DNA from 3 places in the Paenibacillus sp. MAH-35 genome. Region 3 is predicted to be linked to each of the others. Evidence: riboswitches for the same ligand, from Rfam matches in the RefSeq annotation. Region 3 holds a riboswitch; each other region holds the start of a gene.

Region 1 (10,277 bases), on a different contig from region 3:
ATCGCGATCTGGACGAGCTGGGCTGTGAACGCGATCCGGGCGGCCGAAGGACGGCGCAACGTGCCGGGAATCGGATATAGCGCGGTCCAGACGGAATGCCGGTGGTATCGTCCCAGTGTCGACAGCTGTACGTTCGTCATCACTTGGAACAGCACGTATACAACGGCGAACGTAAACGGACTTTCCGCGAACAGCAGGATGATGACCGCGAGCAGCGTGATTCTCATCGTGATGCCGAACAGTTCGGAGCGCAGCAGCGTAAGCGAGTACAAGTACCGGAAGGCGTTAGACGCGCGGAACGGTACGAGCCCGGCTAATCCGGACAGAAACCGGCGGGGCTTCACCCGGCTCGGCAGTTCTTCCACATCGATGAACCCGTTGAAAAATAACAGCATCGTCAGCCGGTGACCGGCTTCTTTTCTCCTTAAATACGGCCAATTGACGGGAATCCGGCGGGACAGACGAGCCCAGAGCGCGGCAGCGCCGATGGCCGCCAGGAGGACGATGGAAGCGGCTAAGATTTCGTACCGGTACAAGGTGTACAAGATGACCGCATCGGCTGCAAATCTGCAGATCCGGAAGCAGGCTCTGTGGCCGGTCCGTACGAAGGTGCTTTCCATCCAAGCTCCGAGCATGTTGGCGAATTTCAGCGCCAGCACGAACAACAGCAGAGCGAGGAACGGCTGGGCGTTCTCCCCGTATCCGTGCCGGTACAGCGGCATGCTCGCTGAAAAAGCGACGATCAAAAGGAACGATTGAGACAAGTAGCTGTACAGCATCGCGCCCCGGAAGTACGGTCCCATCCGGGCTTCCATCGGCAGGAGAAAGATCAGATCCGCTTCCCGCAACAGCGTCCGGATCGGGCTAACTGCGATAAAAGGCGTCAGCCATAAAGCGATGACGATTGCATACGGGAACGTTTCCGGTATGCGTCCAAGAGCTTTGCCGTAAAAATAGGAGGAGGCGATGAACGCGATCAGGAGAAACAGGAAAAATCCACTTTGCCCGGCATATGCCGTATACCGCGACACGATCTTCAGATGGGCCGACAACCGGTTTTTCCATAAAGCGGCTGCGGGGTTCATGTCGGTCCCCCTTTTACTAGCGTATAAAATACGTCGTCGAGCGTTGTATCGGGGACAGCCCCGGCGCTCCGGCGCAGCTCGTCGAGCGTCCCTTTCGACGCGATTCTCCCTCTGTTAAGGACGACATACCGGTCGCAATACGTTTCAAGCGTCGACAAAATATGAGAGCTGATCAAGAAGGCGGCGCCGTTCCGTTTGCGCTCCACCATCAGATCGAGCAGCGACCGGATGCCGAGCGGATCGAGTCCGAGGAACGGTTCGTCGATGACATACAGCGGAGGTTCGACAAGAAATGCGTTCATGATCATTACTTTTTGACGCATGCCCTTCGACAAGGTCTGAGGGAAGGAGTCCAGCTTCTCGGTCATGTCGAACTGGCCGGCGAGCGTTTTCGAGCGGCGTTTGAACTGCGTCTCATCGAGTCCGTAAGCCATAGCCGTCATTCGTAAATGTTCGCGGATCGTCAGTTCCTCGTACAGTTCGGGGGCTTCGGGCACATAGGCAAAGGAGGCGCGGTACTTCTCGGCGTTGTCCGACACGCGGAGCCCGTTCACCCGAACTTCTCCTTGCTGAGGGACGAGCAGCCCGAGGATATGTTTGATCGTCGTGCTTTTGCCTGCGCCGTTTAATCCGATCAGCCCGACCATCTCTCCGGAATCGATCGAAAACGAGAGTTCGTGGACGACCGGCCGGTTCCAGATGTAGCCGCCGGACATCCCCTGAATATGCAAAAACGGTTTCATAATGTTCCTCCACATGTAAGCTTTTACCTGTGGACATCATAACATTTTTGTTCGAGCAAATCACGTTAAAGCGCTTTCTTTTCGCGTTTGGCACACGAAGAAAGCGGCATAAAAGAATTAGACGAAGAAAAACAACGATTTGTTGCATAAAAAAAGTGAATTCTCGGTGATTTTTCCCCTTTTCGCATGAAAATCGGATTTATTTCCTCTTTACAGGTTTTTCATAAGGCTTTAATATAACGATCATAATGATTCTAACCGCATACCGCCATCGACTTACCCATCGCTGAGTTTCCGACAGGGAAACGGGGGAACCAAGTTATCTATGGGGTGAATACTGCACGAAGCCGTTCGCGGCGCTGTGCAATTAGGGCGACTCTCGCGTCCGAACCCGGCAGCTAACCTCGTAAGCGTGAAGAGAGAGGCACGATTGTCGGGCATTGATGCGCTCCCAAGTATGGGATGAGCATTCGATTCAACGCCGCGAGAAGAGTACCTCTTCGCCGCGGCTTTTATTTTCGCACAATTCGAAAATATTCCTGCATGGACAGAACATACCGGATCTGTCAACGATTGTAGCCCGAAGCCTTACAACACGATGGCAATAGCGTGAATCATCCAAATTTAACCAGGTCACGTCAATTCTAGTCATGCGTAACACTCGACGGCGAGGCTGATGAAGGAGGACCGAAGAAGTGGGCGTTATTCAAAACGGAGAAACCCATGTAAAGCGATCATCCAGCATGTCTTTCGCAATGCGATGGAAGCATGGAAACTTGCGTTTGATCTTAGTAGGCGCTTTGTTTTCAATCGTGATGACAATGATGTTCGTGCTGCTCATGCAAGGCACGTCTATCAAAAAAGTGGGGTTAGTGGTAAACGGGGAAGAGAAACACATAAAAACGAGACAAACTACATTGTCCGCTCTTCTGGAGGAACAGCAAATTCCGGTAAGCGAGCACGACCGGGTTTCGGCGGTGCTTGGTACCGAGTTGAAGCATAACGATAAGTTTCATATCCAGCATACAATCCCGGTGCAGCTCACGGCTGACGGCAGAACCGAAACGTTATACACGGTCGGCAAAACCGTAGAGCAGACGCTGCAAGATCTCGGCATGGAGATCGGGGAACTCGACAAGCTGACGCCACCCGCGGAAGAAGCCGTAACGGAAGGTTCTCAAATTCAGATTGTCCGCGTGCACAAAGTTGTGGAAGACCAGACCGAAACGATTCCGTTCGAGACGGTCAAGCAAGACGATCCCAATCTGCTCAAGGGTAAGGAGCAGGTTGTATCGGAAGGCGTAGAAGGCGTACTTGCGAAGAAGATCGAGAAGGTATACGAAGACGGCGAGCTCGTAGCTGAGAATGTCGTCGATACGAAAGTTGCACAGGAAAGCGTTACTAAAGTGGTTGCGCTTGGAACCAAAAATCCGGTAGTCGTCTTGTCCGCCTCTTCGCCGAATATCGATGAGGTAGCGAAAGGCGACGTCAAATTCGGCTACAAGCAAATTTTGAATAATGTTACGCTAACCGCTTATTCCGTGGATGTTGCTTCAACAGGCAAGACCAGCGATCACCCCCAATACGGCATTACGTCTTCCGGCGCCAAGGTAAGTGAAGGACGTACAATTGCGGTCGATCCGAAAGTCATCCCGATTGGCTGGTGGGTGTACATCGAAGGGATCGGTCTGCGCCGCGCCGAAGATACGGGCAGCGCTATCAAAGGCAACAAAATCGACGTTTACTTCGATAATCCCGACTATGCCAAGCGTTTCGGCCTGAAGCGTGGATACAAAGTCTATATTATCGGCAAAGAAAAGCCGGTAGATAATTAATGCTCCGCTGCAGTTTCGGGGCCTTCCGGCCCTATATATATTATTCAATTACCCGCAATACCGTTGATCGAAACGGGATCATTGGGTATATTGATATATAACAACAATGTGAAAGAAGAGGCGAGCCCTCTTCTTTTTGTTCGTACAAGGAAAGGAATCACAGAACATGATTCAAGAAATTATCGTGGTCGAAGGACGGGACGATACAGTCGCCATCAAGAGGGCGGTGGATGCGGAGACGATCGAGACTGGCGGCTCGGCGATCGGCGACGAAGTGCTGAGACGAATTGCGCTCGCCAAGGAGCGCCGCGGCGTTATTATATTCACAGATCCGGATCATGCAGGCGAACGCATCCGCAAAATCGTCTCGGCTAAAGTCCCGGGCTGCAAGCACGCCTTCCTCACCCAGGAGGAAGCGACCCGCAAATCGGACATCGGGGTGGAGAACGCCTCCAGGGAAGCGATTATCCGGGCGCTTGAAAATGTCCGCACCGAAGCGGCAATCGGCCAGAACGAGGAATCGGATATTACGATGGACGATCTGATGGCCGCCGGCCTTCTCGTGCATCCGCAGGCGGCGGCCCGGAGGCTGGAGATGGGCAAGCTGCTCGGAATCGGTTATTGCAACGGCAAACAGTTCTATAAGCGCTGCCGGATGTTTCGGATCGGGCGTGAAGAATTCGCTCTGGCTTACGAGCGGATGAGCGTTTCGGAAAAAGGGGATGACAACGGATGAACAACCATCGCGCCGCAGATGTATCGAGTCCGAACCGGACAAAGGAAATCATCCGCAAGCACGGTTTAACTTTGAAGAAAAGCCTCGGTCAAAACTTCTTGACGGATGCCAACATTCTGCGCAACATCGCGGGGGCCGCCGAGCTGGACGCCTCCAAGGGGGCGCTGGAGATCGGACCGGGAATAGGAGCGCTGACGCAGCAGTTGGCCAAGGAAGCGGGCGTAGTGGTGGCGATCGAGATCGACCAGCGGCTGCTGCCGATTCTGGAAGAGACGTTGGAGACTTATCCGCATGCCTCCGTCGTGCACGGCGACGTGCTCAAGCTGGATCTGCACGCGTTGTGGCAGGAACGCTTCTCCGGCTGCTCGAAGGTCAGTGTGGTGGCTAACCTGCCGTATTACGTGACGACGCCGATTATCATGAAGCTGCTCGAAGAGAAGCTGCCGCTTGAGTATATCGTCGTCATGATTCAGCGGGAAGTAGCCGAACGGATGGCCGCGAAGCCGGGGGGCAAAGAGTACGGCAGCCTCAGCATCGCCGTGCAGTATTACTGCGAGCCTGAGATGGTGGCGATCGTCCCGCCGACCGTATTCATCCCGCAGCCCAACGTGGACTCCGCCGTCATCCGCTTGAAGCGCAGGGAAGAGCCTCCGGCGCACGTCGAGGATGAAACGTTATTTTTCGAGATCGTGCACGCCTGCTTTGCACAGCGTCGCAAGACGTTATCCAACAATCTGCTCGCCGGCATATTCGCCAAAGCCGAGAAGCCGGCGATGGAGATGATACTCGCGGAATGCGGGATCGATCCGACGCGGCGCGGCGAGACACTCAGCATAGCGGAATATGCGCGGCTGGCGAACGCGGTGCTGTCGTACCGTAGGCAGCTCGAACAGCAGTCCGGCGATTGAAAGATTATCCCAGGCACCAAACGCCCATATCGCCCATAGGATAGACGAGGAGGCGATTGTGGTATGAAGCAAGGAGAACTGGTTGTCCGGAAATCCTATGGCGGCGACGTCATTTTCAAGATCGACGCGATCGAAACGAAGCGCGCGGTGTTGAAAGGCGTCGACTTCCGGCTGCTGGCCGATTCGCCAGTAACGGATTTGTTGCCGGTTCGGGACGCGCGGCCGCTGCAGCAGCAGTACTCGCAGATGAAAGTGAGTGAATCGCTTCGCGAGCTGGCCCGTTACCGGATCTGGCAGCGCGAGAAACAGCAAAACGAGCTTGGCGGCGCCAAACAGAACGCTGCGCAAGCTTCTTATTTCGAAATGCCCGGCAAAGTGCTCCATTTGGACGGGGACCCTACTTATTTGCGCAAAAGCATGGCTCTATACGGCGAATTCCGTGTGCCGGCGGAAGGATTCTACGTCACCGAGCCGAATATGTCGCAGGCGCTGTACCGTCTGCTTCCTCAGACGAAGCCGGATATTGTCGTGATCACCGGTCATGACGGTATTCTGAAAAACGTGAAGGAACGCGATACGGCGAGCCTAAACGGCTACAAAAATTCGCACAACTTCGTGATCGGCATCCGGACGGCGCGGGAATATGAGCGCAATCTAGACGGTCTCACCGTGATCGCGGGGGCCTGCCAGTCGCATTTTGAGGCACTGCTGCAAGCGGGAGCGAACTTCGCCAGCTCTCCGGCCCGCGTGCTGATTCATGCGTTGGACCCGGCCTGCATCGCCGTGAAGTCGGCATACACATCGGTTCGGGAGACGATCAACGTTGCAGATGTGATCCAAAGCACGATCAGCGGCTTTGACGGTCTTGGCGGAGTGGAGACGCGGGGCAGCTACCGGCTCGGCTTACCGAAGCTGAAAGCTCAGCCAGCCCCCTGAACACGTCCTGATTATGCAAATCATTCCTGAAAAAGCACCTTTTGCTGGTGCTTTTTTCTTTTTGCGGCCGAAAAGGAGTAAAATATGAACATTTTGTGAATATTAATATTGATTTTGGGCGAAAAATCGTAAAAAACCTGTTAGAAAAGGCGTTGACAACAACTTTGTTTGACTGCTATAATATTTAGATTAATTTGACATACTACCTCTGGATGAGTTATAATAGCTAAGGAAAGAGGTGGTAGTTGACAATGGCAAAAAATGCGCTATTGGAAATCAAACGCAGTTTGGAAGCCCATGTCGGGCAGAAGATCATGTTGCGGGCAAACGGAGGCCGTCGGAAGACGATTGAGCGCTCCGGAGTGTTGGAAGAAACCTACCCTTCTGTCTTTATCGTCAAGCTGGACCAAGACCAGCACGCGTTTAAGCGGGTGTCTTACAGCTATGCGGACATTTTGACCGAATCCGTTGAAGTGACCGTATGCCAGGACGAAGGACAAGTCCGGATCACCTATATCCATAATTGAAAGACGTAACCCGGCGGCGAAACGAATCGTTTCGCCGCTTTTTTCACATAATAGGCCTATCCGCAGTTAGAAGGAGGCCGATAAGAATGAGTCGACGCAGACGCGGTATCATGTCCGAGCAGTTCAAGGACGAGCTCGCCAAAGATTTGGGGTTTTATAACACGGTTCAACAGGAAGGGTGGGGCGGCATCCGCGCCAAAGATGCCGGCAACATGGTGAAGCGCGCGATCCAGCTCGCCGAACAGCAGCTTGCGAATCAGGCTCCCAAACGCTGACTTCCGGCGTGAAGCGGACATATGGATCTGGATGAGGGCTAAAGCAGCGGAACTGCTTTAGCTTTTCTTTTTTGGGTCTGATATAATATGGAAAGTTATCGCTTCGGTAAAGAAGGTGGGTTATGAAAGTTTACGAAAAGGCGCCGGCGAAAATTAATTTGCTGCTGGATGTGCTCCATAAGCGCAGCGACGGCTACCATGAAGTTGAAATGGTCATGACCATGGTTGACCTGGCCGACCGTCTGGAGATGCAGGAGCTTCCTCGGGATACGATCATCATCTCTAGCCAGGCGGGATATATACCGCTGGACGAGAAAAACTTGGCCTTTCAGGCCGCGAAGCTGATTAAGGAACGGTATGACGTCCGGAGCGGCGTCTATATTCATTTGGACAAGCGCATCCCGGTAGCGGCAGGGCTTGCTGGAGGCAGCAGCGACGCTGCGGCAGCGCTGCGCGGTCTGAACCGGCTATGGAAGCTGAACATTCCGGCCGAGGAGCTGCAGGAGCTTGGGGCGGAGCTGGGCTCCGACGTGCCGTTCTGCGTCACGGGCGGGACGGCTGTCGCGAGAGGGCGCGGCGAGAAGCTGGAGCCGATCGACGGTCCGCCGCAATGCTGGGTGATTTTGGCCAAGCCGCCGATTCACGTCTCCACGCAAGAAATATATGGACGGTTGAACGCCTCCGCGATCCAGCGCCATCCGTCCACCGCCGATATGCTGCGGGCGATCCGGGAGAAGCGCTTTGCGGAGATGTGCGCCTCGATGGGCAATGTGCTCGAGGATATTACGATCCGTCATTATCCCGAGGTCAGGCAGATCAAGGAATGTATGCTGCGGCTTGGAGCCGACGGGGCGATGATGTCGGGAAGCGGGCCTACCGTATTCGGACTTGTGCAGAAGGAGTCGAAGGTGGCGCGTATCTACAACGGTCTGCGGGGATTTTGCAAAGACGTGTACGCCGTCAGGCTGCTTCCGTAATCAGTTGCGAAATCACGTATGAAAATGATATATTCTGTGTATAATATTCGGAATTTTGCGGATGTGGGGGGAGAGGCGCGTGAAGAAATTAAAACGAAGTGCCAGGCTGGTGGAAATGACGCAGTATTTGTTGTTTCGCCCCCACTCGCTCATACCGCTGACTGTATTTGCGGAAAGATATGCATCGGCCAAGTCGTCGATTAGTGAAGATTTGGCTATTATCAAAGAAGTATTCGAGGACGAGGGACTTGGGGAGCTGCATACGCTTGCGGGTGCGGCGGGAGGCGTCAAGTTTACGCCGAGAATATCCAAGGCGGCGTCGCTCGATATATTGAGCGACATACGCCGGCAGTTGGAACAACCCGACCGGGTACTGCCCGGCGGTTATTTGTATATGAGCGATATGCTGGGCCAGCCGGGTCTCGTTAACGATATCGGCAAAATGTTCGCGTCCGCCTTTGCAGACAAGCAGCTTGACGTCGTTATGACCGTAGAGACAAAAGGGATTCCGCTAGCTTACGCTACGGCGTCCTTTCTGAATCTGCCCGTCGTCATCGTACGGCGCGACAATCGCGTTACCGAAGGTTCGGCGGTCAGCATTAACTACGTATCGGGGTCAACCAAGCGCATCCAGACGATGTCGCTCGGCCGGAGGTCGCTTAAGGAGCAGTCGAACGTACTTATTATCGACGACTTCATGCGCGCCGGGGGGACGATTCAAGGGATGGTCGACCTGCTTAAAGAATTCCATGCCACCGTGCAGGGAGTGGGCGTGTTCGTAGAGTCCACCGAAGTGGACGAGCATCTGATCGAGGACTATATCTCGATTGCGAAGCTGACCGGAGTCGATCCGAAAACAAAGCAAATATCGGTCGTACCGGGCAACTACTTCGCATAAATTCGTGCGGGGCCCGGCTGCGCCGGAAGAAGAAATTGCCTTGGATCATCGAGGTGATTTTTTTCGGTTATACAGGGGAACAGCTAGTCCAACAACCAAACTTAAAGAAGATAGGGGATAACCGAATATGAACTTGAACATTGTATCCACAACGAAAGCTCCCGCTGCCATTGGCCCTTACTCGCAAGCCGTAACGTTCGGCGATCTGATCTTCACTTCCGGACAAATTCCGCTCGATAGCGAAGGAAAACTGGTGGAAGGCGGAATCGAGGAGCAGACGCATCAAGTATTCCGCAACCTGACCGCCGTATTGGAAGCGGCCGGCGCTGCATTATCCCATACGATCAAAGCTACGGTGTTTATAAAAGATATGAATCAGTTCGCAACCGTTAATGAAATCTATGCTTCTTATTTCGGTGAGCATAAGCCGGCACGCTCCACTGTCGAAGTGGCAAGGCTACCAAAGGATGTTCTTGTCGAAATTGAACTGATTGCCGCGAAAGTTGTCGAAAAAGTTTAAATAGCAAATAAATTTAAAAAAAATAACAAAAAATCGGCAAAATCTAGGAGGATTTAGATTATAAATGTGGAAGTATAAACCAAGTCTCCCTAAGTAAAAAGGTGGTGAACACAAGTGCAGATTACTGATGTGCGTCTTCGCCGGGTAAACTCCGAGGGACGAATGAAAGCGATTGCTTCCATTACGATTGACAACGAATTTGTCGTTCACGACATTCGCGTTATCGACGGAAACAATGGCATGTTCGTGGCGATGCCGAGCAAGCGGACTCCCGATGGAGAGTTCCGCGACATTGCCCATCCGATCTCTTCGACTACTCGCGAGAAAATCCAGGCCGCCGTATTGGCCGAGTACGACCGGGTCTCGAGCGAGGAGGAAGTAATCGAAGAAGGAGCATGAGTGAAATAATGACGTGGAGGAGAGCCATACTTAAGCGGCTCTCTTTTCTTTTTGAGCAAATTGCGATATATTCGATTAGGGCATCGGGCCCTGCAGCCCTTGTCCTGATGACGTTTATAACTTCATGAGACGAACTTGCCGAGAAAACTTCCGGTCGCGGCGGTCGCTTCTTCCGGAAGGATGACGAATATATATAGGGTTGTTGTTTACTATCAATCTGACAAGCTAACTTACTAGTTTTCTGGAGGGAGAAACGAACATGCGGATACTGGGGATCGTACTGGCAGCGGGTCAAGGCAAACGAATGAAATCAAAGCTGTACAAGGTGCTTCATCCGGTATGCGGCAAGCCGATGGTCGGGCATGTGCTGGATGTGCTGGAGTCGGTACAGGCCGACCGGAAAGTCGTAGTCGTCGGTCACGGAGCGGAAGCGGTCAA
Region 2 (10,277 bases), on a different contig from region 3:
CTGCTCGGATCGTTCTGCTACACGCGGCAAGATTTCAAAGACGCGGTCCAGCTGCTGGTTTCCGGGAAAATTACAGAGGACGGCTGGACGGAGGAACGCCCGCTAGCGGAAGGGGCGTCCGCTTTCGCAGATCTGGTCGCGGGCAAGGTGACGAAAGGGAAAATCATTTTGCGGCCGTAAGGGGAGGGCTGGATCGTGGCAAGTACAGTCAGAGTCGGCATTATCGGGTTAGGAAACTGGGGGGAGTGCCATCTCGAGGCGTTTCATGCGCTTCCGCACGCGGAAGTGGCGGCCGTCGCCGATCCGAGACCGGATCGTCTGGACGTGGCGAAGATCAAGTACGGTGTATCGTCGTGTTATACCGATTACAACAAGCTTCTTGAGCGGGACGATATCGATCTCGTCAGCGTGGTGACAACGGAGCACCTGCATCTCGATCCGGTCGTGAAGGCGCTTTGCTCCGGCAAGCACGTGCTGGTGGAGAAGCCGGTGTCCACCCGGCTTAGCGAAGCTGCCGAGATGCACCGGGTCGCGCTGGAGCAGGGGCGCTACGTGATGCCGGGCCATCTGCTGCGGTTCGACCCGCGTTATGCGGACATCCGGCGGGCGATCGCGGACGGGGAGATCGGCCGGCCGGTTAGCATGTATATGAAGCGGGCCCGGGAGCAGCATTTATTCGCTACCTACAGCCGGACGCACACCGTCTACGAACTCATGATCCACGATATCGATCTGGCGGTCTGGTACGCGCAGAGCCGGGTCCGGACCGTCCGGGCATACGGCAGATCGCCCTCCGGATCGGAAACTCCGGAGGTGCTGTGGGCGTGCCTCGAATTCGAGAACGGGATTCTCGCCTTTTTGCACAGCAACTGGATGACGCCGGATCGGGCGGGCATCGCGATCGCCGACCAGATCGAAGTGATCGGCAGCGGCGGAACCGCGTCTTTCGAAACGTCCAACTCCGGCTTGCAGCTGTGGAACGAGACCGGGCGAACGACGCCGGATACGAATATCCATATCAAGACGCTCCACAAGCAGACGGCCGGTTCGCTCCGCGAGCAGCTCCTTTATTTGTGCGACTGTTTGGGAAGAGGAGAAGCGCCGGACTACGTGTCGTTCGAGGATGCGATTCACGGGGTCGAAATTGCCGATGCGATCGTGAAGTCGGCGGCGGGCGGCGGCGAGATTCGGTTGTAGCTTCGGGAGCCTGAAATAACATAGCCAAAAGCCGTCCGGTCATTGTGCAAGCCGGACGGCTTTTCTGCTGGCGTTTTATCTGCTTCGGGCCACTCTGGCTACTGGCATGTCGGGCAGCTCGTTAACAGAGACCACTTCGTTCGTTTTCTTCTTAGGCTTCTTCCAGAACTTCTCGTTGCCCGGCAAATCGTCGAACCAGGCGGCGTCTTTCGGACAGTCGAGCACCATAAATTTGCCGTAATTATCGTCGCGGGACTGGTGATATTTCAAATACGCCTTGCCGTCTTCGACCGCGAGTATTTCGATTTTGCCGGACGTATGGCTCATCGACAGGCGGACACGCTTGCCGAGACCGGACGTTCTGGCCTTCGCCTGCTCCACGATCCGGTACGCTTCCTCAAGCGAAAGCACGAAATCGCGATTTCCCGCCACCGGCCGGTTAATAAAGAAATAATACGGGGTGACGCCTGCCCACGACAGCCGGTCGAGCAGTTCGCCGAGTACGGCCGGATCGTCGTTGATGCCTTTGAGCACCGGCGTCTGGTTGACGACGATCGCTCCCGCCTCGTGCAAAGCCTGGAAGCCGCGCTTCGCCTCCGGCGTTATTTCGCGGGGGTGATTGATGTGGGCCATGACATAGATGCGCTTGTCGGCCGTGGAGTAAGTACGAATCGTCTCCAGCAGCTCCTCGTCCTCGTAGATCCGCATCGGATTAAAGACGGGGATTTTCGAGCCGAGACGGATAATTTTCACATGCTCCATCTCCCGCAGCCGCTCCAGGATCATTCGCAGCTTCGCGGTAGCAAGGATCAGGCTGTCGCCGCCCGTAAGCAGCACGTTATTGATTTCGGGATGTTTGGCGATATAAGCGAGGCCGGGCTCGACGTCGGACATCGCTTCCTTGACGTCGTTGCGGAACAGCCGCTTGCGGAAGCAATAACGGCAATACGCGCCGCATACTTCGGATACGATCAGGAGAGCCGTTGTCCGGTACTTGTGCTGGCAGCCGGGCACGACATAGTTCGTATCTTCATCGGAGGCGTCCCAGCGCCCGTATTCGGCGAGCTCGCCTTCGTTCGGGATGACCAGTTTTTTGATGGGATCACGGGGATCTTCCCAATTGATGAGGTTCAAATAATAATCGTTGACGCGGAACACGAATTTCTCGGTAATTTGCTTCAGTCTTTTTCTTTCCGTCTCCGGTATGTTTGCAATTTTATCGATATCTGTAATGTACTTTGGCTGTGCCATGCACATTCCTCCCGTTTTTCTAATTTTCGATCTACCCGGCATGCTAGTCAGATCTTAGGGACCGTGTGCTTGCGATTCCTCCCTTCTGTGCTACTATCGTCCAATCCATTCGTAATTCGCCGTTCCGGTCAGCAGAAGATGATGATTGAGGTCAAGGGTGTAAACAAGAAAAGACCCCGGGCGAAAAGGGATTGTCTCCCAACAACGCTCGACAGGGTCTTATACCAATAGAAAAAGACCCTGTATCCCAGGGTCATGTGTGCAGAATGAACATACAGAATGACCCCATCTACTGCTGACGAGGTTAGCTGACGGACTCGGGAAAGATGGTTCCCTACGCGGTCCCGATGAACGGACCGGACGATTCGCCCCTAAAGAATGGTTCCCCCGCTTTCCGATTGGAGAATCGGAAATTAAGCGTACTGTTATTGTATTGAATGAAGGACGTCAAGTCAACCTTTTTATCAAAATATCCCTTTTTTTAACAACAAAAAAATCGGGGCTGCGCGAATTTGAAACAAATACTCTCATTTTCCCGGAAAGCCGGGTACAATTAGTGACATCCATGCTGTCACCATTATACGGATATAATGGGGGAGTAAGAAACGGGGGAGAGGCGTTGAAGAGAGCAGACCGGCTGATGGCGATCCTGATCGCCCTGCAGCAAAGACCGGAGACGGCCCAGTCGCTGGCCGACAAGTTCGAAGTTTCGAAAAGGACCGTTTTGCGGGATATGCAGTCGTTGTCGGAGATCGGCATCCCGCTGTATTCGATGACAGGACCGTCCGGAGGATTCCGGATGATGGAAGGCTTCCGGCTGCCGCCGCTGCAGCTCGATTCCCGGGAAGCGCTGACCGTCTTGTTTGCGCTCCGGGCGATGACGAATATAACGGACACCCCGTTTAACCAGGCCAGATGGACGGTCCTCGACAAAATCCGGTCGGTCCTGCCGGAGGAAACGCTGAAGCAAATCGAGCCGCTGCTCGACAGGATGGAGCTCGAAGTGCCCGTCCGCAAAACGAAAACGCCCCACTTATCCGCCTTGCTCGAGCATACGGCCAAATCCCGGTGGGTTCATGTGCTGTACCGGTCGGAAAACCATCACCGGCGGCTCCGCCTGTATCCCCGCAAAATTTATACGGCGCATGGGTTCTGGTACTGTGAGGCGTTCTCCCCTCTGCATAAGGAAGTACGCAACTTCCGTGTCGACCGGATCGAGGAGCTGGAGGCGATCGACCAGCCGGATGAGGCGTTAAGCGAACAGCTTCTGAGGGTGGAAGACGAGGAAGCGCCGGCCAAACCTGTTGTGCGCATCGCCGCCAAGCTGACCTACCGCGGTGCGCTGCTGGCCGAGCAGGACTACCATATCGGAGAGCATGTCAAGCAAATAGCCGATGACGAGTGGACGGTGGAATTCGATTGTCCCGCCTCCGAGTGGGATTGGGCGGTTCGTTTTTTCTTTACATTGGGCATGCAGGCAGACGTGCTGGAGCCGGACGAGCTTCGCGCCGGGATTCGCGAGATGGCCGGGCAATTATACGAACGGTATACGCCGGATTCGGAGTGAAACTCGCCGTAATCAGATTTATTTTCGAAGGAGGCCAATCCAGTTATGACTAACCATTCCATTATGGACAAAGCCGGATCGTTCCTGTACAGCTATGCGCGGCTGCTGGACCGGAAACGGTACGAGTATCATTTCGAAGGAGGAACGAAGGAGGCGGTCATTCAGGCGCTTCGTGGTTATCAAAATGCCGATGGAGGGTTCGGCAACGCGCTGGAGCCGGATATTCGCGATCCGCACAGCCAGCCGGTCCCGACCGAGATGGCGCTGCTTGTGATGGAGGAGATCGATTGCTTCGATCCGGCGATGATGGAAGGGATCGCCGGGTATTTGCGGACGATTACGCTAGAGAACGGTGGGCTGCCGCTCATACGAAGCAGCGTCCATGGTTACGCCCATACGCCGTGGTGGTCGACAGAGGACGACCGCTGTCCTTCGATAAACCCGACAGGCACGGTCATCGGCCTGCTGTACAAGTATTACGGGGACCAGGCGGTCGTGCGGGAGCAGTGGTTCGAGGAGAATGTACGCTATATATGGAGCTATATGGAGTCGAACGAACCGTCGGGCTTTCATGACGGCACGCATTGGATTCAGTTTCTCCAGCATACCCCGGATACCGGAAGGGCGGCCGCCTACTGGCGTAAAGTCGATGAATGGTTGGGCGCTCCCGGCGTCATCGAGAAAGACCCACACGCTTCGGGATATGTGCATAAAGTGCTGGATTGGGCGCCTCAACGGGAAAGTTATGCCGGCAAATTCGTATCCGGGGAAGACAAGCAGATTCATTTGAAGGCGCTCGCCGAACAACAGCAGGAGGACGGAGGATGGCCGATCAGCTGGCAACCGCCGAGCATCGCTGCGGAGCAGGAATGGCGTGGGTTTGTGACTGTGGAACGGCTGAAGACACTCAAGTCTTACGGGGTGTTGTAAGAAGCGGCAGGCTGCCGGAGAAGTAACGGAAGATGGGCGTATATAGCGTTAAGACCGAGGGGACCGGGAGGCTCTCTCGGTTTTCGTGTCTGGGAAAGAAGCACGGATTCTCCGGTCGGGCATACCGATCTCCTTCAGCTTGCAGCGGGTTTCTCCGGTCCATATTGCTGGTGAAAGGCGCGATCGCGACGGCAGGGGCGTTTCTATGCGTGCGATAATCCTTGAAGATTGGACTGACAGCTGTGGCGGATTATACTAAGACCATGCAGTGCAAACTTCCAATGGAGGTGATAGGATGCAAATGGACGTGACAATCGTACCGCTTCATTCGGTCCGTTCCAGGATAAACGAGCTCGCCGAGCTGTTAATTCGTGTCGTGGAGGATGGGGCATCGGTCGGCTTTATGCCGCCGCTTTCGGCTGAGGAGGCGACCCGGTACTGGGAGGGCGTGCCCGGCCCGGATGTGGTCTTGTATGCGGCACTGGCCGGCGGCCGGGTCGCAGGCAGCGTGCAACTGCACGTATGTACGAAGCCGAACGGCTCGCACCGGGCGGAGATCGCCAAGCTGATGACGCACCCCGATTACCGCAGGCATGGAATCGGCAGACGGCTGATGCTTCAGGCTGAAGCGAAAGCCGCCGAATTAGGCAGGACGTTGCTCGTGCTCGACACGAGGGAAGGGGACCCGTCCAACCGGCTTTACAGCTCGATCGGCTATACGAGGGCCGGAAGGATTCCCGGGTATGCCAGATCGGCAGACGGCGAGCTTCATGCTACAGTGTATTATTATAAAAACCTTGGAGAATAGCCGGTGAAAGGGAAAGGCGGCGATGAAGGAGCCTTCCTCGCGAACATGGCCTTGCCACCGGAATGTGAAGGAAGGAAAGCGTCGATGAATTAGCCAAAAAGCCTTCGGCTCCCGCGCTCCGGGCGGGTCTTAAGGCTTCTTTCGTTGTAACGGGAGCTGCCGGCTTGCCGGAGATCTGTCAACGCTTGGAGCCGCTGTACAGCAGCTTCTTAACATCCTGAACGATATGCTCGGTGATTTGCCGCTGAATCCAGAGATCGTCATCGATATTGCCGTGTGTTGCCGGTACCGGTACCTCTCCGATGCCCGGGCACTCGACGGTCGCGGGCGTGCCGTCCCAGCTGCGCATATAACGGACGAGCATATTTTGCGCGCCGGGAACGTCCTGATAGCCGCAGGACAGACCGTTTTCGACGGGAAAACAAGGGATCATGCCGAAGCCGGTGCACGGATTGCCGCTCGTCACTCCGTTGTGCTGATACCAGTTCTTGATCATGTGAGCTTTGGGGATATCGGCGGCGTTCATCGTGTTGCCCGGGCCGAACACCGGGTCGATCAGACCGATATAATTAGGAATTTTCGCCGTAACCCGGGACAGCCGGCAAGCCGCCCAGCCGCCGTACGAATGGCCGATGATGGCCAAATAGCTGGGTTTGCGGCTTCTTTCCTCGATTTCGTTGTTCAAATCCCAGATCCACGGAGCGCCCAGCGGGTTGCCGTCTTCGTTCTGGTTCCAGCTTCTCCGGAAGACGTTGCGGGCCGGGACGCCGAGTGGGGACAGCCGGATGTATAACGTATCGCGCAGCTTGGATATTCCGGGGCTGTTCATCCCGCTGCGCCCGTTGATGCAGATGACGACGATGTCACCCGCCTTTCCGGCACGGACCGCGCGTTGGTCGCCGTCTGTTCCTTGATCGGAGCCGGACGCTGCTACTGCCGGAGCTTCCTTCCCGACGGCTGACGCGAAACCCGAAAGGGGACTGGCGGGGAGGCCGGGATGAACGTTAGCGGCATAATCGGGAAGAAACGGCCGGGGCGCAGTATGGCTGTACCTCCAACCGCCCCATCTAGGATCGTAATAGTACATCGCGTTCCCTCCCCCGAAGTGTGCTAAACTAGGATATTCACCCAGCCGGAAAAGGTTCCTTGAGGAGCGGCGGGAAGCGGATCAAACGACTGTATCGAAATCGTTCACTACCAAACTAACAATGGGTTTTAAAGAGAAAGGAGAGGGTCTACTGGAAGCGAAGGTTTGTCTCGTGGCGATCGAGGGGCGTCGCAGGACGAATCGATCTGCCTATTAATTAGCGATTGGGGAATGAAGGTCTGCGGACTGAAAGGGGGAGGTTGTCCCCGAAGCCTCTCTTTCTTCGCAGCGAGGGCAGATCATTCAATGACATGTACAAAATAAAAAAAAGCACTGTCGTTTAGACAACTGCTTCTTTCGGGTCCTGGCTCTTGTCTTTGGCGTTGTCTTCGGTTACTTCGTCCGGCTGGTCGAAGGGAACCCGGTCTTCTTCGTAGTACATTTCCGCAGCACCTCCTTTCATCGTTTCTATTAGTATACAAGCCGACTATTATCGCATCGTTAACGGAATGTTACGCTATAGTAAATTGTATGGATGGGATAGCCGCTTATCCACGAAATTCGTGCTGGCTAAATCCTAAGAGTCTCTGGCGAGGCTGTCGATTCATTATGGACAACCAAGTGGAAAGGGAAAAGATTACCTTCTGGCGAGTTTTGTCTGGAATCCCCTACCTTACAATCCTTATTCAATCAAGGGATTCAGGACAACCTGTTTGAGTAGAAGAAGGTAACTTTTCACTTGGAACGGCCTGCGAACACTTCTACACAATGAATCGACAGCCTCTCTGGCACCCTTTATTTTCGGCGGAATGGGATGACAGCGTCAAATAAAGGCGGTTTGCACCCCTTATTTCAACCAACCGATGGCGACTGCACCCCATTCGCGGATTTTAACAGCTTCCAACCGCTCTTATTCCGTGTCGAGGCGGGTTTTCGGACAAAATAAAGGGTGCAAACCGCTCTTACTCTCTACTATTCCCTCTTATTCCCTCTTATTCGCCCCCCTCTTAAAATGAAACCTATGCCACGTTGCCACAATGAATGATCTTACGTAAGCGGCGACATTTCTTAGAAAAGAGTGTTTTGTTTTGCCGTTTTACCATTGTACCGTTTTGCCATTTACTATTATATTGTTTTAATGTTTTACTGTTTTGGTTTTGCTGTTTTGATGTTTTGGTGTTTTAACGCTTTAATGTTTTGCAAAATAAACATTCTTAACCGCAAAAAAACAGGAGCGACTCCACGAATCGCTCCCAGCTCTCTATAGCTTGCTGCCGCCCAGCAGCTGCCGGCGCATCCATTCGTTGGCGACGAGCGCGTCGCCGTCCGCGTCCAGCGTCTCGTAAAGTCTGCGCCGCAGACCGGCGACGAGGCCAGCCAGCTCCGGCTCGCCGATCCGGTTCGTCAGCTCGGCCGGATCGGCCGTCAGCTCATACAATTCGTCCGTATCGGTCGGATTCCAGATGTATTTCCATTCCTTCGTCCGGATCATCCGCTGCGTATACAGCCCGAACTGCTGCCCGTTATACGAGGCCACGACGGCATCCCGCCAATCCGGGTCGTCCAGTCCGCCGCTCACCAGTTTGGCCCAGGAACGGCCCTGCAGGTGATCCGGATCGTCCGGCTGCAATCCGAGCAGGTCGAGCAGCGTCGGGGCGAGATCCAGCAAATTGTAGACGAGCCCGCCACACGCCGTTCCTTCCTTCACGACGCCGGGGTACCGGACGATCAGCGGGACGTGCACGACATCATCGTACAAAATATAATGTTTGTCCATCATCCGGTGCGAGCCGCACATATCGCCATGATCGGCGGTAAAAAGGACGAGGGTGTCATCGGCGGCGCCAAGCCGGTCCAGTGTCTGCAGCACGCGCCCGACCGCTTCGTCCAACTGGCTGATGATGCCGTAATACCGGGCGACGACGGGAGCCCAGTCGTTCCAGGTAAAGTTCTCGATCCCCCAGTTCAGCAGCTGCTGCTTCTGGATATACGGCTTCCCCACGAACGTCTCTGCGAAACCGTCCCACTGCGGAACCGTGTCCGGATCGTACATCGTGGCGAAATGTCCGGAAGGGCGGCAGGGCAGATGCGGCTCCGGGAAATGAAGCGCCATATGCCACGGCTTCCCGGAATTGTGCAGCAGCTCGAGCTGCTCCTCGGCACGCGCCGCGAGCCAATGGGTGCGCGAATGTTCGAGCGGAATCGGACTCGCCTCGCCGAAAAATCCGTTCGAGAACTTCACGTCCGGATAGCGCTGCTTGACGAACCGGGCGTATTCGGCTTCGCCGGTATACGAACCGTAACCGAAAGCGGTGGCGTCCAAGGTCGGATGAACGCCCCATTTGCCCAGAAAAGCGGACACGTAGCCGCTGCTTTCGAGCGTTCGTGCCCAGCTGTACCCGTCCGGCTGGAGCGAGGCGACGGGCAGGGCCCCGTTAAAGTTCCATAATGCCCCGAACGTTTCGGCCCTTCGCCCGTTCATCAGCGATTGCCTGGCCGGTCCGCATACCGGAATATGCGAATAAGCGCCCGAAAATACGGCGCCTTGAGAAGCTAGCAGATCAAGATTCGGCGTGCAGACCGGATATTTGCCGCTGGAGCCGATACAATCGTAGCGGAGCTGGTCCGCGGTAATCAGCAGAACATTCGGACGTCTTTTCCCCATAACGGATCGTGAAGGTCTCCTTTCCCAAGTCGGGAATCAACGCACTTCGCGCTGCAGCCGGCGCAGTTCCAGCCCTTGGCGGTACCGGCTCGGCGGGCAGCCGACATGTCGGAGGAACAGGCGGCTGAAGAACGAAGGGTCGTCATAACCGACCAGCGAAGCGACGGTGATCACTTTTTCTTCCGATTCGGTCAGCAGACGTTTGGCCCGTTCGATCCGGATGTCATGCAGCACATCGATGATGCTGCGGCCGAATTCCTGCCTCATCAGCCGGTTCAGCTGGCGTATGCTGACATTGAACAGTCCGGCCAGCGATTCCAGCGTAATCTTCTTGTCGTAATTGCGTTCCATATAACCGTAAATGCGTCTTGCCGTTATTTCCCGGTCGACTTGGCGCGGGGAAGGAATCGTCCCCCGGCTTTGCATCAGAGAGTAGTAACGGGAGAGAAGGACGAGCAGCTCGATCAGCTGCAGCCGGATCAACGTTTTGTGGCCGAGTCCGCGGTTGCCGATTTCCCGGATCATGCTGTCCAGCAACTGGAGCACGAATACCGCATCCTGCCCGTGCAGATTGAGCCGGTGGTTGAAGCGGACATCTTGTTTCATAAACGGATGAACGTAGAAATAGTCCATCGAAGCGGTAATCTCCAGCTCCTTCAGAAGCGCGTCGGGGATGAAGGACGGCATGAACAAACAGTTGACGATTTCCATATGCTCGCCGGGATTTACGGAGTAGGCATGGGTTTCACCGGGATTGATGATATATACGTCC
Region 3 (10,277 bases):
CCGGCGCTCGAACGGTTCGTCTTCATGCAGCTCCGTAATCCGCCCGTCCGCATGATAAGCACGCGCCCGTTCATCGATCAATCGTTCGATTTCGCGGATAACCGGCCCCAGATCGTCCTCTGTCAGCACATCCTCTACGATGACATAACCGTTGGTTTGAAAGTCGATGATTTGCTCAAGCGTTAACGCCATTCCGATTCCTCCTATAGGTGGTTCGTTTCCCCCTCAGTATAAAAAATCGGCCCGGTCTGTTGTAGGAACAATCTATCCCGGAACCTGCACGATATTATCCTGTCGGCTCTACCGTCCCGATTGCGGGCAAGTCTGGGAGGAAAACAGAACCGGTCATCGAAACTATACCTTACGCGAGTGCGGCCCAGACGAGCGCTGGAAAGGGGAGAGGCGGATGGAAGTCCGGCTGATGGCGGGCGGGAGATCTTATGGAATCGATCATGTGACGACGAACCTGATGAGCGGCCGGCACGATGTGAAAGGGGTGATGCATGCCCATCCCGTTTTTCATATCATGTATATTTTGGAGGGAAACGGCATGTTTACGGTCGGGCAAACCTCCTCCGAGGTTGGGCCGGGCATGCTGTACATCGTCAATCCGAACGAGCCCCACCAGTTTCACTTCGGTACGCGCGGGCCGCTGCTGAATCTGGAGAGCACGTTCGTGCTGCGAGGCGCCGACGACGAGCCGGCGGAAGTGAATTTGTTCGACCTGATCGAGGAGAACCGGTCGATTCGCATCAGTGAATCGCTGCGTTCCGCACCGCTTGACGTGCCGGCCCGATTCCGGCCGATGCTGGACGAAGGCTATCGGCGAATTCTCGATTTGTACGACTTGCCGCAGCTTCGAGCCCATTTCGCCATTCAGGTGATCGATCTGCTCGCCAGGGTGGAAACGATCGTAGCCAACGCCGTACATGCGGAAAAAACGGTACATACCGCAGAAGATACGGTGGAGCGGGCCAAGCACTTCCTGCTGTCGAACCGCTACCGGCCGGTCACGCTCGGAGAAGCGGCGCAGTCGGTGCACGTAACGCCTAATTATTTGTGCCGGTTGTTTAAGGAGCATACGGGAGAGACGCCGATGGGCTATCTGCTGTCGGCGCGCATGCGAGAAGCGGGCAGCTTGCTTGCTCTGACCGATCTGCCGATCTATACGATCGCAGAGAAGCTGGGCTATGAGGAGCCTTCCTACTTCGCCAGACTGTTCCGGCGCGTGTACGGGGTGTCTCCGCAGACTTACCGGCGGCGGCAGCTGTCGCCTTGCTAGACGGAGTAGAATAAGTGGGCAGTGCCGGGTTGGGATCTGAGGGCAGTACTACGCCCTTGTGCCTAGGCCGTGGGAAGTGAAAAGATGGCTTGTAACGGGTGGGTGAAAATGCGGATTTTTGGTTAATAAGATAAGAAAAGGGCGAAAGAATGGGACGATCTAAACGAAGGTAACAAAGCCGGGATATTTGGCTTATTTATTTGATAAAATTTGCATTGCAGAAAGAGGAGTTTTAGCGACTATTGTCGTATTAAATACGTAACATAGACAGAATTTGGGGTTGATCGACATCGAGTACACACAGCTGTTAGTAAAGCTGATTTTCGGGACGCTGGAGTTTTTTTCTATCGTAGTTTTATCGTTTGCCTTGTTCCGAATTCCGATTAGGTACAGCATCCCTAAGATGGCGATAGTTTCACTGGTCGTCACGTTGATTTCCCTATTTCAGAGGGATTACTTAGATATGGGGAACAGTGCAATGTTCTCTATAATAATTTCCTATACGCTATTAGTTTCCTTCCTATTTAATATTCAACTAATGTTTTCTTTCGTTATAAGTTTGTTAGGGTATATAGCTTTCAGTGTAATTCAATTATTTCTAATTATGGTGGCGACCCTGCTTGGAGTAACGAACTCGGAATTACTTATTTCATCAGCACTGCACCGATCTTTAATGCAAGTTATTTGTTTAATTGTTGTATTAGCTTTGGTATATTGGCTCTCAATTAAAAAACTAGGTTTCGTGTTTTTTAGAAAGAGAATCTCCTTTAATAACCAGAAAACTCGAATGCATAATATATTACTTTTATTTATTCTTATGATGGGGATAGGTGTTATTCAGCTAGCAATCATTTCTTTTACAGAAAACCTCTCACTTATCTATGTGTTGACCGGTCTGATTGTAATTGCTGCCGTAGGTTTAATGATTACCTACATAAAAAACAAAAAAGAAATCGATGAAAAAATTGATCGTACAAAGAAATTGGAGAAATGACAATGATAGAACGTTTAGCAAAGCAACTCGCGGTTTCAATTAAAACAGCAAATCCTGAGCGTACCTCGAGCGTCGAAGTAATGAAATTCTCGTTGATTATTTTACTGAATGCGCTTTCTATAATAATTTTAACTATGTCCATCGGCATGATAACAGGTGTATTTAATGAAGCGGTAATTGTAATAATTGGTTTTGCTCTGCTTCGGTTTTTTAGCGGAGGCTTACACTTGCCAACATCAGAGTGGTGTATTGCTGCCTCAACAGCAGTGCTAGTGGTTGTTGCACATCTTCCTATTTATGGGTACACCAGTTGGGTGACACTAGCTAGTTTAGTTTTGGTGGTTTTGTTTGCTCCAGCTAGAGTTGAAGAGCATCACAGAATTGCACAAACTAAGACGATGTTATTTAAAGCAGTGGCGATTTTAATAGTTGCCAGTAATTTTTTCTGGAGTTCAGATGCTTTAGCCAAAGCTTTGTTAGTACAGTCTCTGCTTGTATTGCCCATAAAAAGGAGGTGATTCTCAATGAAGCGTTATGCAGCCCAATTGGCTTCTGGTTTTTTGACAATGTTTGCGGTTCTTTTTGTAACGCCGTATTGTGCAGTCTTTATCCACAAACCGGAAGTGCCGGCAGAATTGTTGAAGAAATAAAGTAGTAACTGACAATCCCCCCGAAACGATTGTTTCGGGTTTTTTGTTGATAAGAGTTAGATAAGGGGGAAGATGACGATTTGGAGTTATGGATTCGAATCTTTTTCGGAATCATAGAGTTTTACGGGTTATGTATCTTGACGTTCGCTATGTTCCGGTTGCCGGTTGCTGAGAATGGGTTGAGACTTTTAATCGTTGCCGTCGCCTTGGAAGCCGTTTCGGTTTATCAATTACATTACTTGGGCATGGCTCAATCTACAGCCTTTCTTTTCGTAATAGCCGCATACATTCTGCTGGTGAAATTTATTTTTAACATCCGCTTGATTTTCTCTGTCATGGTTTGTTTAGTTGGCTACTTAGGGATTGGAATTATCCAAACGGCCCTCGTCGTAGCTGCTCCCTTGTTGCTAAATATATCCACGGAACAAATGGGGACTTCTCTTGTTGTAGCGATGTCGTTCCAACTTGTAACATTTCTTGTGAATATATCGATTGCATATGGGTTAACAACAAAAAAATCGGATTTATGTTTTTTGAAAAGCGAAATTCCCGCAGTCTGGAAACTCGGGCCCAAGATGTATATTTACTTTGCGCCCTATTACCGTGCATAGCTGTTTTACAGCTGTTATTCATCTCTTTTAGTGAAAGTAAATCATTAGTGCATCTGTACGTGATTTACATTGCGCTGATCATCATAGCCCTCTACATCACCTACCAAAAAAACAAAAAAGAACTGCTCGACCACTACAATCGCTTAAAGGAAAGAAACCGCTCCCTATAAGCGTTCGATCGGTTTTGTAAGTTTTTGTGGGTTGACCCGGTCAAAAACGGTATGCTACCCTTACCCCGAACCACTTACCCTTTTTTACCTGTTGTCAAACAGGGAGGAGGGGTCAAAATATGCCGAATCCGGATATACCGAATATCCGGTACGGGGGACGATTTACTTTGGGGTGAATGTTCGCGCTTTTGGCGGACAAGGGAGTTTCCTCTTCCCTAACCCGGCAGCTAACCTCGGAGGCGCCAGGAGGGAAAAACCGTTTGAAGCTTTTGATGAAAACCGTTGTTTTGTCATGCGCTGTTTGGATGTCCGCCTCGGCTATACATGGCGGAACGGCATCCGCGTCTACCCCGTCTGCAGACCGGAGCGTCAAGATCCAGCTTAACGATCAGCTGATCCCGTTCCCCGAAGCCCAACCTTACATAGACGACAAAGGGCAAACGTTCGTGCCGATCCGGCCTGTCCTCGAGTCGCTGGGCTACCAGATGGACTGGGAGATGGAGAACGGGCAAGTGGATGTCACGGTGAAAGGCGATAAGCAGAAAACCGTCGAACTGACCACAGGAGCAAACGAAGCCAAACTAAACGGAAAGGCCGTACCGCTGACGAGCGGAGCGTTGTTCCGGGACGGGACGGTATTTGTTCCGGTTCGATTCATATCGGAGTCGCTCGGGATCATGATCCAGTGGGATAACGATAACCGAATCGCGATTTTATGTCAGGACGGCCAGTACCACGCTCCGGCCTGGTATGCCCCTCCGGTTGTGCAGGCACTAGCCGCTGCGCCTGCGCCTTCCGTCGTCGACCGGATTACGGATACGGCGCAAAACATGCTGGGCATCCGGTATGTTTGGGGCGGCACGACACCGAGCGGATTCGATTGCTCGGGTTTTGTGAATTACGTATTTGACCAGTTCGGCGTCGATCTTCCCCGAACTTCCCGCGATATGTTCCACAACTCGGGTCAGCCGGTAACGGAACTGAAGAAGGGGGACCTGGTTTTTTTCAACATCGGCCGGGTGACGACGCATGTCGGCATTTATCTGGGCAACGACCAGTTCGTGTCGGCAACGACTTCCCGTGGAACCCAGATCGATTCATTAACCAGCTCCTACTGGGGGCCGAAATATGTCGGGGCCAAGCGTATTCTGTAACGAACCTGCGCCAGGACCTCAAAACCCATGGAAAAACCTCCAATACTCACATCCTAATCGGTGTGGGTAAGGAGGTTATTTGTTTTGCCGGCGTCAAGCCAATTCGATTCCTGCAACGACATAGGTGCCGGAAGGAATCGATGCGCCCGCTCCTATATCGACTTTGCTTACCAGAAGCACATCTCCGGCGTCGGCATACATGAGCTGGTTGGACGGGCCCGGCGCATTCGTCGCATCCCAGGTTACGATTCTTTCACCCGTTACTATGCCTGCCGATGTGTGCCGGTACTGATTGGGCGCATGCAGCTCGGTAACGGTACCGTCCGGCCGGCGAATGGCGTATCTCCACTCCGCATAGTCGGTTGCGCTGCCGGGCACCCCGTCGTCCAGTGCCGCTGTAATCCGCAGGATCACGGTGGTCTTTTCGAACACTTTCACAGGAACGGCGGAATTGGACAGAGCGGGTACCCGGATCGGGCTGGATAACGGCATACGCACCGCCTCAAACGTGCCGGTACCCGCCGAATCCCGCTGAACCAGCCGGGCGGGCTCCAGGCAATTCGCAATAAGCACGCCCTCGGCCTTCACATCGCTGCCTTTACCGACCCGAAGCAGTCCTCGCGGACTAAGGGTGGAAAATAACGAGTCGGCAATCGTGACATTGGTCCAACTGATTGGCAGCGTACAGTCGATCCCGTGTCTGGACACGCCCGAGAAATAGCTGTTCCGGACTATAATGTTCGATAACGCGTTAATCGAACGTGTGTACGAGTCCACCGTGACCAAGGTCGACACGGCATAACCGGAGGCGATTTCGTTGCGGATGTCGGTGTCGCCGGGAGCAAGGGCTCCGGGATAACGGTCCGCCAGGCTGATCCCGTCAAACGTAATATCCCGTATCGTACCGGAGGAATTCTTGTTCACCTGGGCCAGCAAAAGCATCGGCCAATCGGCGGCGCCGGAGCGGGCCCGGACGATGCCCCGGATATTCGAGAACGCGACCCGTTCTACGGTGCAGCCGCCGCTGACCCGGATTTGCGTCAAGCCGATCCATTCCGCGCCGTCCACATCCCGCAGTTGAATGTCGTGGTAGGTGATGTCATAAATGTTCCCGCCCCGAAGCTCCGGGATCGAGGTGACCGAGTCGTTTGGCTTCAGCAGCGCCACGTACCCCGGTCGAATGAGCGTGCAGCCTCCAGCCGTACAGTTGTACACGTCTTCGCCCAGTTCCGTCCCTATGGACATCGGACCGGTCGTCGTATCATAGGTCCCGCCGATCACATGGACGTCGTGGGACGGGCCCCGGCCTTTCCGGGTCTTGATCACGATGCCGTCTTCGCGCACCGTATTCCGTAAGTCGCAATTGACGAAGTAAATGTGTTTGCCGTTCCAGATATGAATATTCGTCCGGTCCCGATACACGCAGTTGACGAACCAGTTGTTCTCCGGCTGCTGTTCAGCGGTCGGGCCTTCGCGCACGAACATCCAGGGGCTGACGGAGCCGGTTGAGTCGAAATGTACGACATGTTCCACCCGCAAGTTTTTCACGTTCAAGTCGAAATGGTAGTAGCTGATCGTCATGATCGAGTCATGGCCGAACCGGAACGTACTCAGATGAATGTTCTCTTTCCGGGGAAGCCGGGCCCTGAAAATAAAGTTCGTAAATACCGTATTCGGCGTACCGGTCAGCTTCAAGTGATCGGGCAAGTCCGTCACCACGTAATCGTAGAACGACGAACGCGTTTCCAGATTGCCGTAGTACGTTCCCGCAGGTACGAACAGTTCCGCCCCGATGGCCGCCGCCGCATTCATCGCCGCTTGCAGGGCAGCCAGGTTGGACGCGTTCATTCCTTCCTGAAACCCGAAATATTGCGGAAGCAAAGTGCCGTTCTCGATGATTCGAATCCACGCTCCCAGATTTCCGGTTTGTCCGGCAGGCGCCACATATAATCCGGATTGGGGATCAGCAGCGACGTTCGCAGACAGATCGGCGGAACTCCATCGAAAGAAGCCGGCGCGGCCGGTCGACGTAATAACGGCGGTATCCCCGTCGCTCATGCCGCTCAAATCGCGCAAGTCGTCGATCGTATCCGCATTCGCCAGCTCCGTCAACAATCCGGCCCCGCTTCTTCTGTGCAAGCGCCCGGCAACACCGGAACCGTTGCCCCTGCTGCCGGGCAATTCCGTGATCGGATCACCCAGAGCGTTCGCATACATTCCCCCGGCAGCCAGAGCCGCTCCCGCCAGACCGAGGGAGGTAATCAACTTGCGCCTGCTTATGCCTGCCATGGACGGTTGGGGAGAGTCGGGCCGCTTCTTATTGGACAAATGGAACACGCTCCTTTATGGGAATCGCTTTCGTAATTTCGTTCAGAAGCATTTCTTTAGAGCCGGAACGCAGAAGCTTTTCTATTTCGTCTTTCGTATATCGTCAATGACTTTCTGGGCCGCCTCCTCGATTTTTCGGAAGGTCGTGTTAATATCCGCGGTCCCCATCGCCAGCGGGTTGGTCTGCGCCGTGTAGGTAGGGACCAGATTCGCGTCATAGGGGAGTCTGGGAGGAATCGGCGCGAATGTATGGAAATACAGCGCTTTGTAATTTTTATCCGGATACTCGGCCTCTTTGCCGATCTGCTGCCGGATGGACTCGTCGACAAGAACCGGCATATTGCCCTGCTTGGCGCTGGCGGTCTGGAACTCGACCGAGATTAATTGCATCAGCGCGTGAAAAGCCGCTTCGGGATTTTTGCTCAGACTCGTAACGCCGAAATATAACGGATAAGCCTGCGAACCGATTCCGGGCAGTTCCTTGAAGGTCGGAAGGGACACCATATCGACATGATCCCAGTTGACATCTTTGATATCCCCGAAAATGTGAGAGGACAAGAAGGCCCACATCGCCACGTTTTGTTCCTTCGTAAAATTGTTCAGCGGGGGAATTTTTTTCAAGGACCGGTAGCCCTCATCCGCTGCAGGATCGATAAAGACCGTTTGAAAGAACTGTTTCCACTTGTCGTTTTTGTTGATGGTCGGAGCGCCTGTTGTAACGTCGATCGTTGGCAGTGAAAATTGATTAAGCCGCAAGATGTGCTGTGGAGAGGAGGCGAAGCCGTAGTACTGCTGGCCGTTATCGCTTCTCGTCAGTTTTTTGGCGATAGCGAGCATTTCCTCCCAGGTCATGCCGTCTTTCGGATAAGGCACTCCGAATTTATCGAAAATCGATTTGTTATAATACAAAACCATATTAAACACATTGACTGGAAGCGCATACATTTTTCCGTCGGAAACTTGTTTGATCGCTTCGATTACAGTCGGCTCGAATCGGTTCAAGTCGATCTTGTTGGTCTTGATTAGCTCGGTCATGTCGTATTGCAGATTGTATTGGGAGATCGAATATTCGTAGTTGCCGATCGTGTAATAGAGGAGGTCAATTTTCTCGCCTGCTGCGATTAACTCGGGCAGCGTCGAGCCTTGTTTGCTTTGAATGAATTTGAACGTATAGTGCGGCAGTTTTTTCTTCAAGTAATCGCCGTAGCGGGTGTTGAAGCTTTCTTCAGTCGCGCCGCTAGGGGAAAAGACGACCAGCTCCGCTGGAGCGTTCGGGTTAAATTGGTTTGCTGCGGCTTCTGTTGCCGCATCCTTTTTCCCGTTTTCGCCGGAACAGGCAGCCGTAAAGGCCGACAGAGCGGTGAGTAAGGCAAGCGTCGTTACAACTTTTTTAGGCATTGGTACAACCTCCCTAATTTTTTTAGAAATCGGTTTCTTTACTGAGAAACGAAACCTCCTTTCCTGAGATTGAGCGTAGGGCCTCTTGAGGAAAACTATACATGTTTTCTTTTTGTTTTTCAATATTCCATTTTGTTTCTTTTTTATTTTCGTGAAATGTATGAATAGTTTTCTTCCTTAAAGACAGTTTACGACGTGGTTTAGGTCGTACATGGTGGGTATGCTTGAGACGGCGCGCGTGAAAATAAAAGGAAATTTCCTTTTTGTTTCCTTCTCGGATGTTTTTTTTCTTTTGCTGATGTATAGTAAATAGGTATAAAAGGAATAAAAGGTGATCCCAATGACCACGATCCGAGATATAGCGAAGGCAGCCAACGTTACGATCAGCACGGTTTCCAAAGCACTAAACCAGGAAGCCGGCGTCAGCGAACAGACCCGCAAAAAAATTCAGGCAATCGCTGAACAACTGAACTATGTAAAGCTTCCGTCCGCGAAGCGAGCGGCGGAGCCGTCCCCCAAGTGCATCGGTCTCATTTGGTCTCAGGCGAATGGAGTTTCGTTTCCCCATACGGTAGGCGCTTTGGAAAAAGAGGCGGGAAAGCTGGGGTATTCGATCGTAGTCTCCACAGCGGTTCCGGACAAAGCGCTCCATCATATGAACCGGCTGTCGATCCGGCATGTGGTGATCTGGGGGCTTCACAGCACGCTGCTGACGCCGGATTTTCTCAACGAGCGGGAGTTATACAACGGGACTCTGCTGTCCTTGGGCGGGGTGCCGCTGGAGCAGGCCCGCTCGATCGCAATAGACCGGCAGGAAGCGATCCACAAAGCGGTCCGGTATTTGAGCGAGCTCGGGCACCGGTCGATCGTCTTTATCGGCGTCAAAAACGAAAAGCTGATCGGCTACACGCTGGGCATGTTGGATTGCAAGCTGGAGTACCGGCCCGAGCTTATCGTGATGGCGAGCAAATACAAGCCGTTCCCGGATGAATTACTGCTGGAGGCGTTACGGAATAAAGCAGGCTCGAAGCCTACTGCCGTGATCGTCGAATCTCACGGTACGTTGTGCCGGTTCGCCCGCTTCGCCAAAACATACGGCATTCGCATCCCGGATGATGTTTCCGTTGTATCCTATGATAACATTCCGGAGATGGGGGAGACGCTCGAGGTGCCTGTGACTACGGTTGGACCCGATCTGGAGTCGCTTGCCCGGACAACGATCGAACAGCTGCTGTCCCCCAAATCGGAGAAAGAGGCATCCAGCGCCGTGTCGCTGGATATGGAGCTCGTCGTTCGCGGTTCTACCGTCCCTCCGGCGGAGAATCGCTGAGCTTCTCCTGAGAAAATCGGCAAAAGGCCCAGCCGCTTTAACCAAGCGGAGGGCCTTTTGTTTGAATTTCAGGTTATTGTCTTTGAAGGCGGCGTTAGCGGACAGCGGCAGCCGGTTCCGCCGACTGCAAGGCGCGGTCGATGTTCAGCACGACGATGAAGCTGTCTTGCTGCTTGTACACGCCCTGCACCAGTCTGCTTGGCTGCATCCCGGTATGCTCCGAGGCGATCTCGATATCGCTCTGCCGCACTTTCAGCACTTCCATCACCTGATCGATCAGCACCCCGACATCGCGCCGGCCGGACTCGATCACCATAATTCGCGAGCGGGCGTTCGGTTCCTGCCGGGCCAGGCCGAAGC

The links. Region 3 has a riboswitch for cyclic di-AMP ahead of AC3Y2E_RS26610 (C40 family peptidase). Riboswitches for the same ligand answer to the same signal wherever they lie in the genome.
Region 1: another riboswitch for cyclic di-AMP. It lies ahead of AC3Y2E_RS27280 (resuscitation-promoting factor); the one in region 3 lies ahead of AC3Y2E_RS26610 (C40 family peptidase).
Region 2: another riboswitch for cyclic di-AMP. It lies ahead of AC3Y2E_RS22645 (KamA family radical SAM protein); the one in region 3 lies ahead of AC3Y2E_RS26610 (C40 family peptidase).

The regions. Positions count from the first base shown of each region.
Region 1 covers NZ_JBYUPU010000037.1:48,823-59,099, reverse strand. Annotated here, with positions in the region: gene AC3Y2E_RS27290 (ABC transporter permease) at 1-1,085, opposite strand, end outside; gene AC3Y2E_RS27285 (ABC transporter ATP-binding protein) at 1,082-1,828, opposite strand; cyclic di-AMP (ydaO/yuaA leader) riboswitch at 2,103-2,255, shown strand; gene AC3Y2E_RS27280 (resuscitation-promoting factor) at 2,605-3,663, shown strand; gene rnmV (ribonuclease M5) at 3,830-4,399, shown strand; gene rsmA (16S rRNA (adenine(1518)-N(6)/adenine(1519)-N(6))-dimethyltransferase RsmA) at 4,396-5,307, shown strand; gene yabG (sporulation peptidase YabG) at 5,371-6,243, shown strand; gene veg (biofilm formation stimulator Veg) at 6,495-6,770, shown strand; gene AC3Y2E_RS27255 (small, acid-soluble spore protein, alpha/beta type) at 6,857-7,045, shown strand; gene ispE (4-(cytidine 5'-diphospho)-2-C-methyl-D-erythritol kinase) at 7,168-8,022, shown strand; gene purR (pur operon repressor) at 8,102-8,920, shown strand; gene AC3Y2E_RS27240 (RidA family protein) at 9,048-9,440, shown strand; gene spoVG (septation regulator SpoVG) at 9,555-9,839, shown strand; gene glmU (bifunctional UDP-N-acetylglucosamine diphosphorylase/glucosamine-1-phosphate N-acetyltransferase GlmU) at 10,099-10,277, shown strand, end outside.
Region 2 covers NZ_JBYUPU010000025.1:1,627-11,903, forward strand. Annotated here, with positions in the region: gene AC3Y2E_RS22635 (zinc-binding dehydrogenase) at 1-180, shown strand, start outside; gene AC3Y2E_RS22640 (Gfo/Idh/MocA family protein) at 196-1,197, shown strand; gene AC3Y2E_RS22645 (KamA family radical SAM protein) at 1,273-2,448, opposite strand; cyclic di-AMP (ydaO/yuaA leader) riboswitch at 2,727-2,878, opposite strand; gene AC3Y2E_RS22650 (helix-turn-helix transcriptional regulator) at 3,068-4,015, shown strand; gene AC3Y2E_RS22655 (prenyltransferase/squalene oxidase repeat-containing protein) at 4,061-4,945, shown strand; gene AC3Y2E_RS22660 (GNAT family N-acetyltransferase) at 5,241-5,753, shown strand; gene AC3Y2E_RS22665 (hypothetical protein) at 5,932-6,840, opposite strand; gene AC3Y2E_RS22670 (sulfatase family protein) at 8,102-9,505, opposite strand; gene AC3Y2E_RS22675 (helix-turn-helix domain-containing protein) at 9,542-10,277, opposite strand, start outside.
Region 3 covers NZ_JBYUPU010000035.1:43,879-54,155, forward strand. Annotated here, with positions in the region: gene AC3Y2E_RS26580 (phytanoyl-CoA dioxygenase family protein) at 1-192, opposite strand, end outside; gene AC3Y2E_RS26585 (AraC family transcriptional regulator) at 407-1,282, shown strand; gene AC3Y2E_RS26590 (hypothetical protein) at 1,563-2,276, shown strand; gene AC3Y2E_RS26595 (accessory gene regulator ArgB-like protein) at 2,279-2,794, shown strand; gene AC3Y2E_RS26600 (AgrD family cyclic lactone autoinducer peptide) at 2,801-2,926, shown strand; gene AC3Y2E_RS26605 (hypothetical protein) at 3,007-3,537, shown strand; cyclic di-AMP (ydaO/yuaA leader) riboswitch at 3,818-3,963, shown strand; gene AC3Y2E_RS26610 (C40 family peptidase) at 3,968-4,861, shown strand; gene AC3Y2E_RS26615 (hypothetical protein) at 4,955-7,189, opposite strand; gene AC3Y2E_RS26620 (ABC transporter substrate-binding protein) at 7,271-8,587, opposite strand; gene AC3Y2E_RS26625 (LacI family DNA-binding transcriptional regulator) at 8,928-9,917, shown strand; gene AC3Y2E_RS26630 (chemotaxis protein CheW) at 10,012-10,277, opposite strand, start outside.